Regions from separate parts of the Streptomyces sp. NPDC001568 genome, predicted to be linked through region 2. Evidence: predicted binding sites of a transcription regulator. Region 2 holds the regulator's gene; the other holds the start of a gene.

Evidence for each region. The regulator HrcA, encoded in region 2, represses chaperone genes, less so after heat shock. The targets are predictions, from matches to a motif close to TTNGCACTCNGNNNNNCNGAGTGCNAA.
Region 1: groL (chaperonin GroEL) is a predicted target of HrcA. The motif match lies at 4,728-4,754, and genes of this name have one in related genera.

Annotation. Positions count from the first base shown of each region.
Region 1 is NZ_JBIAVF010000008.1:236,648-243,762, reverse strand. Features, by position in the region: gene ACFY0I_RS17230 (trehalose-6-phosphate synthase) at 1-963, opposite strand, end outside; gene ACFY0I_RS17225 (glucosyl-3-phosphoglycerate synthase) at 1,026-1,976, opposite strand; SAM riboswitch class I at 2,162-2,319, shown strand; gene thrC (threonine synthase) at 2,337-3,626, shown strand; gene ACFY0I_RS17215 (ubiquitin-like small modifier protein 1) at 3,661-3,936, shown strand; gene ACFY0I_RS17210 (cold-shock protein) at 4,359-4,565, shown strand; gene groL (chaperonin GroEL) at 4,920-6,542, shown strand; gene ACFY0I_RS17200 (GNAT family N-acetyltransferase) at 6,637-7,065, opposite strand.
Region 2 is NZ_JBIAVF010000007.1:163,602-170,716, forward strand. Features, by position in the region: gene ACFY0I_RS15020 (AMP-dependent synthetase/ligase) at 55-1,947, shown strand; gene hemW (radical SAM family heme chaperone HemW) at 2,050-3,282, shown strand; gene ACFY0I_RS15030 (DUF3097 domain-containing protein) at 3,313-4,113, opposite strand; gene ACFY0I_RS15035 (MBL fold metallo-hydrolase) at 4,142-4,873, opposite strand; gene hrcA (heat-inducible transcriptional repressor HrcA) at 5,066-6,082, shown strand; gene dnaJ (molecular chaperone DnaJ) at 6,083-7,115, shown strand, end outside.

The sequences.
Region 1 (7,115 bases), on a different contig from region 2:
CCACTCGGGGTGCGTGGTGAGCAGCTCCCGGTAGGCGAGGAGCCCGCGCAGGATGTTCTTCGACAGCTCGGTGCGGTCGACCCGGACGATCGCCTTGCGGCCCGCGACCTCGCTCCGCAGCCCCGCCAGCTTGTCGTCGACCTCCGGCCGGTGGGCCAGGGCCCGCAGGTCGTCCCCGTCCACGCCCAGCGCGAACACCGCCACGTCCGTACGCCGGTGGCGCACCGGGCCCAGCGGGCTCTTGCGCACCCAGCGCGACCGCGACGGCTCGACGCCCGCCGGGGACATCGGTTCGGCGATGCCCCGCTCGTCGTCCAGCCGGGCGCCGCCCATGAAGCTCTGGGCCCACGCCCAGGTGTGGAAGCCGACCACGTCCGCGCCGAGCATCCCCCACATCAGCTCCGAACGGATGTCGTCCGGGAGCATGCCCAGGTACTCGGACGACGCCCACGGCGTGTGCGTGAAGTGCCCGATCCGCAGGTCCGGCCGCAGCTCGCGCAGCTGACCCGGCACCAGCGCCAGGTGGTAGTCCTGCACCAGCACGCGGGCGCCCTGCGCGGCCTCCTGCGCCAGCGCCTCGGCGAACGCCCGGTTGTAGGCGGTGTACGAGGCCCACTGCCGCCGGAACCTCGCGTCGAAGACCGGCTCGCGGGGGACGTCGTACAGGTGGTGGTGGGTGAACCAGAGCACCGAGTTGGCGATGCCGTTGTACGCGTCGTCGTACACCGCGGGGTCGATGTCCAGCATGCGCACGCCCGGCTCTCGGACGCCCCGGCGCACCGCCTCCCGGTCGGCGTCGGACAGGGCCGCGCAGATCCACAGGGCCTCCGGCTGCTGCGCGAGGGCCGCGGAGAGACCGGAGACGAGACCGCCCCCACCGCGCCGGGCACTGAGGGTGCCGTCCTGGTCGAGGGCGTACGAGAGCGGGCCGCGGTTCGCGGCGACGAGTACCTGAGAAGCCATGCGGCCAACCTAGCCAGGCCCACCCCCGGTCAAACGCCCGTACGCCGAGGGCCCGCGGAGGATTACGCCACGCGACGGCCCGCGTACTCCTCGATCCCCGCCATCGGCGGTCGCTCCTCGGTGTCCACCGGGTGGGTGCGCGGCACGAAACCGTCCGGCCCCCGCTCGAACTGCGTCAGCTCCGGCCGTACGAGGTGCCCGCGCGAGAGCCGCAGCTGCGCCGTGCGGTAGATCGCCGCGGCCATCCGACCGAGTGCCTGCCCGTCCTGGTGGCGGTGCACCCGGACGCCCACGTCGACCTGGGCCAGCGCGTCCAGCCCGACCGTGTGCAGCGCGTCCACGAGCAGACCCAGCTCGACCCCGTACCCGACGGGGAACGGAAGCCGTTCCAGCAGCGACCGGCGTACGGCGTACTCACCGCCCAGCGGCTGCACGAAGCCGGCCAGCTGCGGCCAGTGCAGGTTCAGCAGCGGACGGGCGACCAGCTCGGTGACCCGGCCGCCCTGACCGGGGGCGTCCCCCAGCGGGCGGTCGTACATCGCCTTGACGAACTGCACCTGCGGATCGGTCAGCAGCGGACCCACGATCCCGGACACGAAGGCGGAGTCGAAGTCCCGCAGGTCGGCGTCCACGAAACAGACGACCTCGCCGGTCGTCGCCAGCAGCGAGCGCCACAGCACCTCGCCCTTGCCGGGCAGCGCCGGAATGCGGGGGAGGACCTCGTCACGGTGCACGACCCGGGCGCCGGCGGCTGCCGCGACCTTCGCCGTACCGTCCGAGGAACCCGAGTCGATCACCACCAGCTCGTCGACGAGGGGGATCGCCGGGCCGTCGATCAGATCGCGCCGGATCACCTCGACGATCCGCCCGACCGTGGCCTCCTCGTCGAGGGCGGGCAGCACCACGCTGACCGTCGTGCCCGTCGCCCGTTTCCGGTCGAGGAGCTGGTCGAGCGGTCGGTCTGCTGCGGACCAGGAGCGGGCGGCCAGCCAGCGCTCCACCTCTTCCAGCACTCTCGGGACTCCCTGCTTCATCGGTGGTTTGGACCGAAAAGTGATCCATCTCGCGGTTCGGACGGCTGTCTCAACCACCCGGACCTTCGGTTACAGTCTTGAACAACGCGATGGACCACCGCATGCCGGGGGTCCCGCGCACAAACGCCCGGACACGCAATGGAGCGCGCCGTCCGGTGCCATACCGCTCATCCAGAGGGGCAGAGGGATACGGCCCGTTGAAGCCCCGGCAACCCTCCAGTCGGTTCTCGCGATGCGTCTGAGACGCACTCCCGCGAGGTCCCCGACTAGGGAAGGTGCCAATTCCGTCTCATGGCGAAGTGCGCCATGGGGAAGATGAGGAGAAAGGGCCTCGCCATCATGGCTGCACAGACCGTCGCCACCTCTGCCGAGCAGGCGTCCGTGGATCTCGGACCCGCCACCGGCCTTTCCTGCCGCGAGTGCGGAACCCGCTTCGAGCTCGGTCCCATTTTCGCCTGCGTCGAGTGTTTCGGACCGCTGGAAGTCTCCTACGACCTGCCCCTCGGCGACCCCGAGGCCCTGCGCGCGGCCATCGAGGCCGGCCCCGACAACATCTGGCGCTACGCCCCGCTGCTGCCCGTCCCGGCGAACGTGGCCTCCAAGCCGAACCTGAACCCCGGCTTCACCAAGCTCGTCGACGCCGCCAACCTGGCCAAGGAGCTGGGCGTCACCGGCAAGCTGTACGTCAAGGACGACTCCGGCAACCCGACGCACTCCTTCAAGGACCGTGTCGTGGCCATCGCCGTCGAGGCCGCCCGCGCCTTCGGCTTCACCACCCTCTCCTGCTCCTCCACCGGCAACCTGGCCGGCGCCGTCGGCGCCGCGGCCGCCCGCGCCGGCTTCCGTTCCTGCGTGTTCATCCCGCACGACCTGGAGCAGGGCAAGGTCGTCATGGCCGGTGTCTACGGTGGCGACCTCGTCGGCATCGAGGGCAACTACGACGACGTCAACCGCTTCTGCTCCGAGCTCATCGGCGACCCGCTGGGCGAGGGCTGGGGCTTCGTCAACGTCAACCTGCGTCCGTACTACGGCGAGGGCTCCAAGACCCTGGCGTACGAGATCTGCGAGCAGCTCGGCTGGCGGCTGCCCGACCAGATCGTCATCCCGATCGCGTCCGGCTCCCAGCTGACGAAGATCGACAAGGGTCTGCAGGAGCTGATCAAGCTCGGCCTCGTCGAGGACAAGCCGTACAAGATCTTCGGCGCCCAGGCCGAGGGCTGCTCCCCGGTGTCGACCGCCTTCAAGGCCGGTCACGACGTGGTCCGCCCGCAGAAGCCGAACACCATCGCCAAGTCCCTCGCGATCGGCAACCCGGCCGACGGCCCGTACGTCCTGGACATCGCGCGGCGCACCGGTGGATACGTCGAGGACGTCAACGACACCCAGGTCGTCGAGGCCATCAAGATCCTCGCGCAGACCGAGGGCATCTTCGCCGAGACCGCGGGCGGCGTCACCGTCGGCGTGACGAAGAAGCTCATCGAGAACGGGCAGCTCGACCCGACGCTGACCACCGTGATCCTGAACACCGGCGACGGCCTCAAGACCCTGGAGGCGGTGGCCGCCGACAGCGGCCAGACCGCCACCATCCGCCCGAGCCTGGAAGCCTTCCGCGCCGCCGGCCTGGCCTGATCCTCCCCACGACACCCGGAAAGGCGGTAGCGCCATGAGCGTCAACGTCCGCATCCCCACCATCCTGCGCACCTACACCGGCGGCGTCGCCGAGGTCTCGGCCGAGGGCACGACCCTGGCCGAGGTCATCGACTCCCTGGAGAAGAACCACCCGGGCATCGCCGCGCGCGTCCTGGACGACCAGGGCAAGCTGCGCCGCTTCGTGAACGTCTACGTCAACGACGACGACGTGCGCTTCGAGGGCGGGCTGCAGACGAAGACGCCCGACGGCGCCGGCGTCTCGATCATTCCGGCCGTCGCCGGCGGCTGATCGTCCCGGTCGATCGCCCTCCCCGGGGGGCCGTGGCCGCCCGTCGATTTCCGAATTGCCCTCTCCGCCAATAAGCGGAGGGGGCAATTCTGCTTGATTGATAGCGGTAGAGTTGGGGAAGTCCCCTCCGCTGTTCTTGCCCGCCGCATATGAGCGGGGCCGGGGAGGGTTGACATTGAGTCAACATGAGTGCGCGCTATGGGGCTTTGGCGTGGATTGTCAGGCCCGAGTTGCCCAGGAATATGCCAAATTTTCACTCTATTTCAATGTTTTCGCGTGTCCGGAATTCTCGTCGGATTGACCTGTTGCAGACAGCAGCGGTGCGGATACATTCAGCCCCGGTCGAGGCGTTCCGGCGCAAGTTCTGACCCGGGTTCGCGAAGTGCGGACCTGCGCAAGGGCCAGTAATAGGGGAGTTAGGCATGGCTCAGGGCACCGTCAAGTGGTTCAACGCGGAGAAGGGCTACGGCTTCATCGCGGTCGACGGTGGCGCGGATGTGTTCGTCCACTACAGCGCCATCCAGATGGACGGGTACCGCACCCTTGAAGAGGGTCAGCGGGTCGAGTTCGAAATCTCGCAGGGCCAGAAGGGCCCGCAGGCGGACATGGTCAAGCTCGCTGCCGGCTGAGTCCCGAAGCGCGATCGACCACCGACGCACTCACACACGAGGGGCCCACATCCCGGACACGGGGATGCGGGCCCCTCGTGCGTGTCGGCCCCGGGACCCTTGCGGCGCCCGGCCACCGCCCCGCCGGCGGCCCCGGCGCAGGGCGGGCATTGCTCGAAGCCGCTTGCACTCGCGGGGGTCGAGTGCTAATCATTGGCGTTAGCACTCTCCAGGTGAGAGTGCTACTAAGACGAGGACCGGGCCGGTGAGGCCCGCAGGGTCCGGCGGGAAGGAACCGCCGAATCCGCAGGCCGTCCGTCGCGGGCGCGGGCGCGGTCCGGAGCAATCCACCCCTGTCCGGGAGGACCACTTCAGATGGCCAAGATCATTGCGTTCAACGAGGAGGCCCGGCGCGGTCTCGAGCGTGGGATGAACCAGCTCGCCGACGCCGTCAAGGTCACCCTTGGCCCCAAGGGTCGCAACGTCGTCCTTGAGAAGAAGTGGGGCGCCCCCACGATCACCAACGATGGTGTCTCCATCGCCAAGGAGATCGAGCTCGAGGACCCGTACGAGAAGATCGGCGCCGAGCTGGTCAAGGAAGTCGCCAAGAAGACGGACGACGTCGCCGGCGACGGTACGACCACCGCCACCGTGCTCGCCCAGGCGCTCGTCCGCGAGGGCCTGCGCAACGTAGCCGCCGGCGCCAACCCGATGGCCCTCAAGCGTGGCATCGAGAAGGCCGTCGAGGCCGTCTCCGCCGCCCTGCTGTCGCAGGCCAAGGATGTCGAGACCAAGGAGCAGATCGCTTCGACGGCTTCCATCTCCGCCGCCGACACCCAGATCGGCGAGCTCATCGCCGAGGCGATGGACAAGGTCGGCAAGGAAGGCGTCATCACGGTCGAGGAGTCGCAGACCTTCGGCCTGGAGCTCGAGCTCACCGAGGGCATGCGCTTCGACAAGGGCTACATCTCGGCGTACTTCGCCACCGACATGGAGCGCATGGAGTCGTCCCTCGACGACCCGTACATCCTGATCGTCAACTCCAAGATCGGCTCGGTCAAGGACCTGCTGCCGCTCCTGGAGAAGGTCATGCAGTCCGGCAAGCCGCTCCTGATCATCGCCGAGGACGTCGAGGGCGAGGCCCTGTCGACCCTGGTCGTCAACAAGATCCGTGGCACCTTCAAGTCCGTCGCCGTCAAGGCTCCGGGCTTCGGTGACCGCCGCAAGGCCATGCTCGGTGACATCGCCATCCTCACGGGCGGCACGGTCATCTCCGAGGAGGTCGGCCTCAAGCTGGAGAACGCCGGTCTCGACCTGCTCGGCCGCGCCCGCAAGGTCGTCATCACCAAGGACGAGACCACGATCGTCGACGGTGCCGGTGACAGCGACCAGGTCCAGGGTCGCGTCAACCAGATCCGCGCCGAGATCGAGAACTCCGACTCGGACTACGACCGCGAGAAGCTCCAGGAGCGCCTCGCGAAGCTGGCCGGCGGCGTGGCCGTCATCAAGGCCGGTGCCGCGACCGAGGTCGAACTCAAGGAGCGCAAGCACCGCATCGAGGACGCCGTTCGCAACGCGAAGGCGGCCGTCGAAGAGGGCATCGTCGCCGGTGGTGGCGTGGCCCTGCTCCAGGCCTCCTCGGTCTTCGAGAAGCTGGAGCTCACCGGTGACGAGGCGACCGGCGCCAACGCCGTGAAGCTCGCGCTGGAGGCCCCGCTCAAGCAGATCGCCGTCAACGGTGGTCTCGAGGGTGGCGTCGTCGTCGAGAAGGTGCGCAACCTGCAGATCGGTTGGGGCCTGAACGCCGCGACCGGCGAGTACGTCGACATGATCGCCGAGGGCATCATCGACCCGGCGAAGGTCACCCGTTCCGCGCTGCAGAACGCGGCGTCGATCGCGGCCCTCTTCCTCACCACCGAGGCCGTCATCGCCGACAAGCCCGAGAAGGCCGGTGCCCCCGCGGGCGGCGGCATGCCGGGCGGTGACATGGACTTCTGATCGGCCCCGGCTGATCGGCTGTTCTCGAACGAGGGCGGCACCCCACGGGGGGTGCCGCCCTCGGGCGTTCCCGCCCCGGGGGGCGGGAGCGGGATCAGGTCAGGGGCTTGAGGAGCCAGACGTCCTCGTGGGCCGCCGGGAAGCCGGGGACGCGGGCGACCTCGCGGTAGCCGTGGCGGGCGTAGAAGGCCGGGGCCTGGAAGGTGAACGAGGAGACCAGGATGCTCACGCAGCCCCGCCGGCGGGCCTCCTCCTCGGCCGCCGCCAGCAGCTCGGCGCCCCGGCCGTCGCCCCGACTGTCCTCGCGGACCCAGGTCATGCCGATGCCCGCGCGGTCGCCCCAGCTCCAGCCGGAGAGCCCCGCGACGAGCCTGCCGTCGGCGTCGGTGATCCGTACGCTGAACTCCGACTGCGCGTGCCCCGCCGTCGCCGCCTGGTTGAAGGCGTCCAGTTCCTTGCTCAGCCGCGCGTCGAGCTCGGAGTCCGCGCCGCCTGTGGTGATGTCCACCCCGTTGTCGTTCATGGGGTCATTGTGCGGGGCGGTGCCTCTACGGGTGTGGCTCGCTCGGTCAA
Region 2 (7,115 bases):
TCCCAAGCGCCCCACGCCCACGCCCTGCCGCGTGGACCCGGTCCGGAGGATGTCGTGAGCGACACACAGACCATGATCGAGAACCGTCCGCCCTCCGTGGCGGCCCTCTTCCTTGACCGCGTCGCCGCCACGCCGAACAGGGAGGCCTACCGCTTCCCCGTGCCGGCGGCCGGCCCCGAGGGCGGACCCGACGACTGGAAGTCGCTCAGCTGGGGGCAGGCCGCGGAACGCGTCTTCGGCATCGCCGCCGGACTCATCGCGCTGGGCATCCAGCCCGAGCAGCGCGTCGCCCTCGCCTCCAACACCCGGGTCGAGTGGATCCTCGCCGACCTCGGAGTGATGTGCGCGGGCGGCGCCGTCACCACGATCTACCCCAGCACCAACGCGGAGGAGTCGGCGTACATCCTCGCGGACTCGGAGAGCCACGTGCTGATCGCCGAGGACGGCACGCAGCTGGCGAAGGCGCGCGAGCGCCGCGCCGACCTGCCGCACCTCGCCCACGTGGTGGTCCTGGAGGCGGCCGACGCGGTCGCCGCCGACGGCGACCCCGAGGGCTGGGTGCTCTCGCTCGCCGACCTCGAGGCGCGCGGCGCGGAGTACCTCGCCAAGCACCCGGAGGCGGTGAAGCAGCGGATCGCGGACATCACCGCCGACCAGCTCGCCACCCTGATCTACACCTCCGGCACCACCGGCCGACCCAAGGGCGTGCGGCTGCCGCACGACAACTGGTCGTACATGGCCAAGGCCACCGTCGCCACCGGTCTGATCACCGCGGACGACGTCCAGTACCTGTGGCTGCCGCTGGCGCACGTCTTCGGCAAGGTGCTCACCTCCGGCCAGATCGAGGTCGGGCACGTCACCGCCGTCGACGGACGCATCGACAAGATCATCGAGAACCTGCCGATCGTCCAGCCGACCTACATGGCGGCCGTCCCGCGCATCTTCGAGAAGGTCTACAACGGTGTCGCGGCCAAGGCCCGGGCGGGCGGCGGTGCCAAGTACAAGATCTTCCAGTGGGCGGCCGGCGTCTCCCGCGAGTACGCCAAGGTCACCCAGGACAACTTCCGCCGCACCGGCCGGGCGAGCGCCCCCTTCGGCCTCAACACCCAGCACAAGATCGCCGACGCGCTCGTCTACTCGAAGCTCCGCGAGGCCTTCGGCGGCAACCTCCGCGCCGCCGTCTCCGGGGCCTCCGCCCTCGCCCCCGAGATCGGCTACTTCTTCTCCGGCGCCGGCATCCACATCCTGGAGGGCTACGGCCTGACGGAGTCCAGCGCGGCCTCCTTCGTCAACCCCGGCGAGGCCTACCGCACCGGCACCGTCGGCAAGCCGCTCCCCGGCACCGAGGTCCGCATCGCCGACGACGGCGAGGTCATGCTGCGCGGCCCCGGCATCATGCAGGGCTACCACCAGCAGCCCGACAAGACCGCCGAGGTCCTGGAGTCCGACGGCTGGCTGCACACCGGTGACATCGGGGAACTCTCGCCCGACGGCTACCTGCGCATCACCGACCGCAAGAAGGACCTGATCAAGACCTCGGGCGGCAAGTACGTCGCCCCCGCGGAGATTGAGGGCCAGTTCAAGGGCATCTGCCCCTACGTCTCCAGCATCGTCGTGCACGGCGCCGACCGGAACTTCTGCACCGCGCTGATCGCCCTCGACGAGCCCTCGATCCTGGCCTGGGCCGCCGACAACGGCCTGGAGGGCAGGACGTACGGGCAGGTCCTGGCCGCGCCGGAGACCGCCCGCCTCATCGAGACGTACGTCCAGACCCTGAACGAGGGCCTCCAGCGGTGGCAGACGGTCAAGAAGTTCCGGCTGCTGCCCCGTGACCTGGACGTCGAGCACGGCGACCTCACGCCCAGCCTCAAGCTGAAGCGCCCGGTCGTCGAGCGCGAGTTCAAGTACCTCATCGAGGAGATGTACGAGGGCTCGCGCGAGGCCTGACACCGGCCGCCCGCACCCGCCCGCGGCCACCTCGCGGGCGGGTTCCCCGGCGCCCCGCCGCGGGCGGACCGCCCGGGGCGGCGGGTGCGGGACAATGGGGGCATGCCTTCCGCACTGCCCGACGGTGAACCCATGCCCGAAGACGGCTCGCTGCCGTCGCACGCCCTCGTGGGTGCGGGGGACCGGCCGCTCGGGTTCTACCTGCACGTCCCGTACTGCGCCACCCGCTGCGGGTACTGCGACTTCAACACCTACACGGCCACCGAGCTGCGGGGCACCGGCGGCGTGCTCGCCTCCCGGGAGAACTACGCCGACACCCTGATCGACGAGGTCCGCCTCGCGCGCAAGGTGCTCGGCGACGACCCGCGCGCCGTGCGCACCGTCTTCGTGGGCGGCGGCACGCCCACGCTGCTGCCCGCCGGCGACCTCGTACGGATGCTCGCGGCGATCCGCGACGAGTTCGGCCTGGCCGAGGACGCGGAGATCACCACCGAGGCCAATCCCGAATCGGTGAACCCCGCCTACCTCGCCGAACTGCGGGCCGGCGGCTTCAACCGGATCTCCTTCGGCATGCAGAGCGCCAAGCAGCACGTCCTGAAGGTCCTCGACCGCACCCATACGCCGGGGCGGCCCGAGGCGTGCGTGGCCGAAGCCCGGGAAGCCGGCTTCGAGCACGTCAACCTGGACCTGATCTACGGCACGCCCGGGGAGTCCGACGACGATTGGCGGGCCTCCCTGGAGGCCGCGCTGGGCGCCGGGCCCGACCACGTCAGCGCCTACGCCCTGATCGTCGAGGAGGGCACCCAGCTGGCCCGCCGCATCCGTCGCGGCGAGGTCCCCATGACCGACGACGACGTCCACGCCGACCGGTACCTGATCGCGGACTCGGTGATGGCCGACGCGGGCTACTCCTGGTACGAGGTGTCGAACTGGGCCACCTCGGAGGCGGGCCGCTGCCTGCACAACGAGCTGTACTGGCGCGGCGCCGACTGGTGGGGCGCCGGACCGGGCGCCCACTCGCACGTCGGCGGGGTCCGCTGGTGGAACGTCAAGCACCCCGGCGCCTACGCGGCCGCCCTCGCCGAGGGCCGCTCCCCGGGCGCGGGGCGCGAACTCCTCTCGGCGGAGGACCGCCGGGTGGAGCGGATCCTGCTGGAGCTGCGCCTCGTGGACGGCGTCCCGCTGTCGCTGCTCGCCCCGGCCGGGCTCGCGGCGGCCGGCCGGGCCCTGTCCGACGGCCTGCTGGAGCCGGACCCGTACGCGGCCGGCCGGGCGGTGCTGACCCTGCGCGGGCGGCTGCTGGCCGACGCGGTGGTCCGGGACCTGGTCGACTAGGACGGCCGCCCGGCCCCGTCGCCCGGGGCCTCAGGGCGCCGTGACGAAGTCGATCAGTTCCTCGACGCGTCCCAGCAGGGCCGGCTCCAGGTCCCGGTACGAGGTGACGCGCGACAGGATGTGCTGCCACGCGGCCCCGGTGTTCTCCGGCCAGCCCAGGGCGCGGCAGACGCCCGTCTTCCAGTCCTGGCCGCGCGGCACCACGGGCCAGGCCGCGATGCCCAGCGCGGACGGCTTCACGGCCTGCCAGACGTCCACGTACGGGTGGCCCACGACCAGCACGTCCGCGCCGGTCACCGCCGCGGCGATCCGGGACTCCTTCGAGCCCGGAACCAGGTGGTCCACCAGGACGCCCAGGCGGGCGTCCGGAGCCGGGGCGAACTCCGCCACCACGGCGGGCAGGTCGTCGACGCCCTCCAGGTACTCCACGACCACGCCCTCGATGCGCAGGTCGTCGCCCCAGACCCGCTCCACGAGCTCCGCGTCGTGCCGCCCCTCGACGTAGATCCGCCCCGCGCGGGCCACCCGGGCCCGGGCCCCCGGGACGGCCACCGAACCCGACGCCGTACGGGCGGGCGCGGCCGGCGCCCGCGAGGCGCGGACCAGGGTCACGGGGGCGCCCTCCAGCAGGAAGCCGGCCGGCTCCAGGGGGAAGGCCCGGCGCTTGCCGAAGCGGTCCTCCAGGGTCACGGCGCCGGCCTCGCACTCGACGACCGCGCCGCAGAAGTCGCCGCCGGCCACCTCGACGACCAGGCCGGGATCCGCCGGCACCTGGGGCACCGCCCGGGGACGCTTCCACTGCGGGGTCAGGTCGGGGGAGTACTCGCGCATCCGGCCGAGCGTAGGAGAGCCGCGCCGATCACGCCTCCGACACGCCGAACCTGGCCGCCAGTGTGGCGCGTTGCTCACGTACGAAGTCGGCCGTGACCAGCGCTCCGTGACCCGGCACGTACACGGCGTCGTCCCCGCCGAGCGACAGCAGCCGGTCCAGGGCGGCCGGCCACTGCCCGGGAACCGCGTCGCCGCCCGCCTGGGGTTCGCCCGACTCCTCGACGAGGTCACCGCAGAAGACCACCTCGCGCTCGCCCGGCACGAAGACGGTCAGGTCGTACTGCGAGTGCGCGGGCCCCAGATTGGCCAGCAGCACCTGCACCCCGCCCAGCTCCAGCGTCCACTCGCCCGACACCAGGTGCCGCGGCGCCCGCAGGAGCTCCGCGGCCTCGGCGGCCTCGTCCTCGGCCAGCCCGTTGCGGACCGCGCTCGCCCGCAGTTCCTCGCGGCCCCTGGCGGGGGCCAGCAGCCGCTCCAGGCCGACCGCGCCGAAGACCTCGGCCTCCGGGAAGGCCGGCGCGCCCATGACGTGGTCGAAATGTCCGTGTGTGAATGCGATATGGGTCACGCGGCGCCCCGTCAGACGCTCCGCCTCGGCGCGCACCCCGGCGCCCTCCCGCACCGAGGAACCCGGGTCGATCAGGAGGACCGAATCGTCCCCCACCACCAGTCCCACCGTGCAGTCCCACACCGGAAGGCGGCGACGGCCGGCCCGTCCGGTGAGCCGTTCCCAGCCCGCCTCTTCCCAACGTACGTCCATGGCGCGACGCTACCCTGACGGGCCGCCCTTGCCCCGCTCGTACCACCCGGCCGTACACTGACCGGGGGTTCTCTGGCACTCGCACGCTCGGAGTGCCAACAACGGTCGATCGAGCCGGACCGAAGTCGGGCCGCAGATCGACCGTAGCCCGACCGGGACCGACCGATACGACCGCATCCGGAGGTGTGCGCGATGCTCAGTGAACGCAGGCTCGAAGTACTGCGCGCCATCGTCCAGGACTACGTCGGGACGGAGGAACCGGTCGGTTCCAAGGCGCTCACCGAGCGGCACCGCCTCGGCGTCTCCCCGGCGACCGTGCGCAACGACATGGCCGTGCTGGAGGAGGAGGGCTACATCGCCCAACCCCACACCAGCGCCGGCCGGATCCCCACGGACAAGGGCTACCGCCTCTTCGTCGACAAACTGGCGGGGGTCAAACCGCTGTCGACGCCCGAGCGCAGGGCCATCCAGAACTTCCTCGACGGGGCCGTCGACCTCGACGACGTGGTGGGACGCACGGTGCGCCTCCTGGCGCAGCTCACCCGCCAGGTCGCCGTCGTCCAGTACCCGTCCCTGACCCGCTCCACCGTCCGGCACGTCGAGCTGCTCTCCCTGGCCCCGGCCCGGCTGATGCTCGTGCTGATCACGGACACCGGGCGGGTCGAGCAGCGGCTCGTGGACTGCCAGACGCCCTTCGGGGAGGCCTCCCTGGCCGACCTGCGGGCGCGGCTGAACAGCCGGGTCGTCGGCCGTCGGTTCACCGACGTGCCGCAGCTCGTGCAGGACCTTCCGGAGTCGTTCGAGACCGAGGACCGGGTGACGGTCAAGGCCGTCCTCGACACCCTCCTCGAAACGCTGGAGGAGGAGGCGGAGGAGCGGCTGATGATCGGCGGCACCGCCAACCTCACCCGCTTCGGACATGATTTTCCCTTGACGATCAGGCCGGTGCTCGAAGCGCTGGAGGAGCACGTCGTGCTGCTCAAGCTGCTGGGTGAGGCAGGGGAGTCGGGGATGGCGGTACGGATCGGTCACGAGAACGCCTACGAGGGGCTCAACTCCACGTCGGTCGTCTCCGTCGGCTACGGTTCGGGCGGCGAGGCAGTCGCCAAACTCGGCGTGGTCGGACCGACCCGCATGGACTACCCCGGAACGATGGGAGCGGTACGCGCAGTGGCACGTTACGTCGGACAGATCCTGGCGGAGTCGTAAGTGGCCACGGACTACTACGCCGTACTCGGCGTGCGCCGCGACGCATCGCAGGACGAGATCAAGAAGGCGTTCCGGCGGCTCGCGCGCGAGCTGCACCCGGACGTCAATCCCGATCCCAAGACGCAAGAGCGCTTCAAGGAGATCAACGCCGCCTACGAGGTCCTCTCGGACCCGCAGAAGAAGCAGGTCCACGACCTCGGCGGTGACCCCCTGTCCGCCGGCGGCGGTGGCGGCGCGGGTGGCTTCGGAGCCGGTGGCTTCGGCAACTTCTCGGACATCATGGACGCCTTCTTCGGCCAGTCCCAGCAGCGCGGACCGCGCTCGCGGACCCGCCGGGGCCAGGACGCCATGATCCGCCTGGACCTGGAACTGGACGAGGCGGCCTTCGGGACGACCAAGCCCATCCAGGTCGACACGGCCATCGTCTGCACCACCTGCTCCGGTGAGGGCGCCGCACCCGGCACCTCCGCGCAGACGTGCGACATGTGCCGCGGTCGCGGCGAGGTCTCGCAGGTCACCCGGTCCTTCCTGGGCCAGGTCATGACCTCGCGGCCCTGCCCCCAGTGCCAGGGCTTCGGCACCGTGGTCCCCACCCCGTGCACCGAGTGCGCGGGCGACGGCCGGGTCCGTTCCCGCCGCAACCTGACGGTCAAGATCCCCGCCGGTGTCGAGAACGGCACCCGGATCCAGCTCGCGGGCGAGGGCGAGGTCGGCCCCGGCGGCGGCCCCGCCGGTGACCTCTACGTGGAGATCCACGAGCTGCCCCACCCGACCTTCCAGCGGCGCGGCGACGACCTGCACTGCACGGTCACCATCCCGATGACCGCGGCCTCCCTGGGCACCAAGTGCCCGCTGGAGACCTTGGACGGCATGGAGGAGATCGACATCCGGCCCGGCACCCAGTCCGGCCAGTCGATCCCGCTGCACGGGCGCGGCGTCACGCACCTGCGCGGCGGCGGCCGCGGCGACCTGATCGTCCACGTCGAGGTGACCACCCCGAGCAAGTTGGACGCCCAGCAGGAGGACCTGCTGC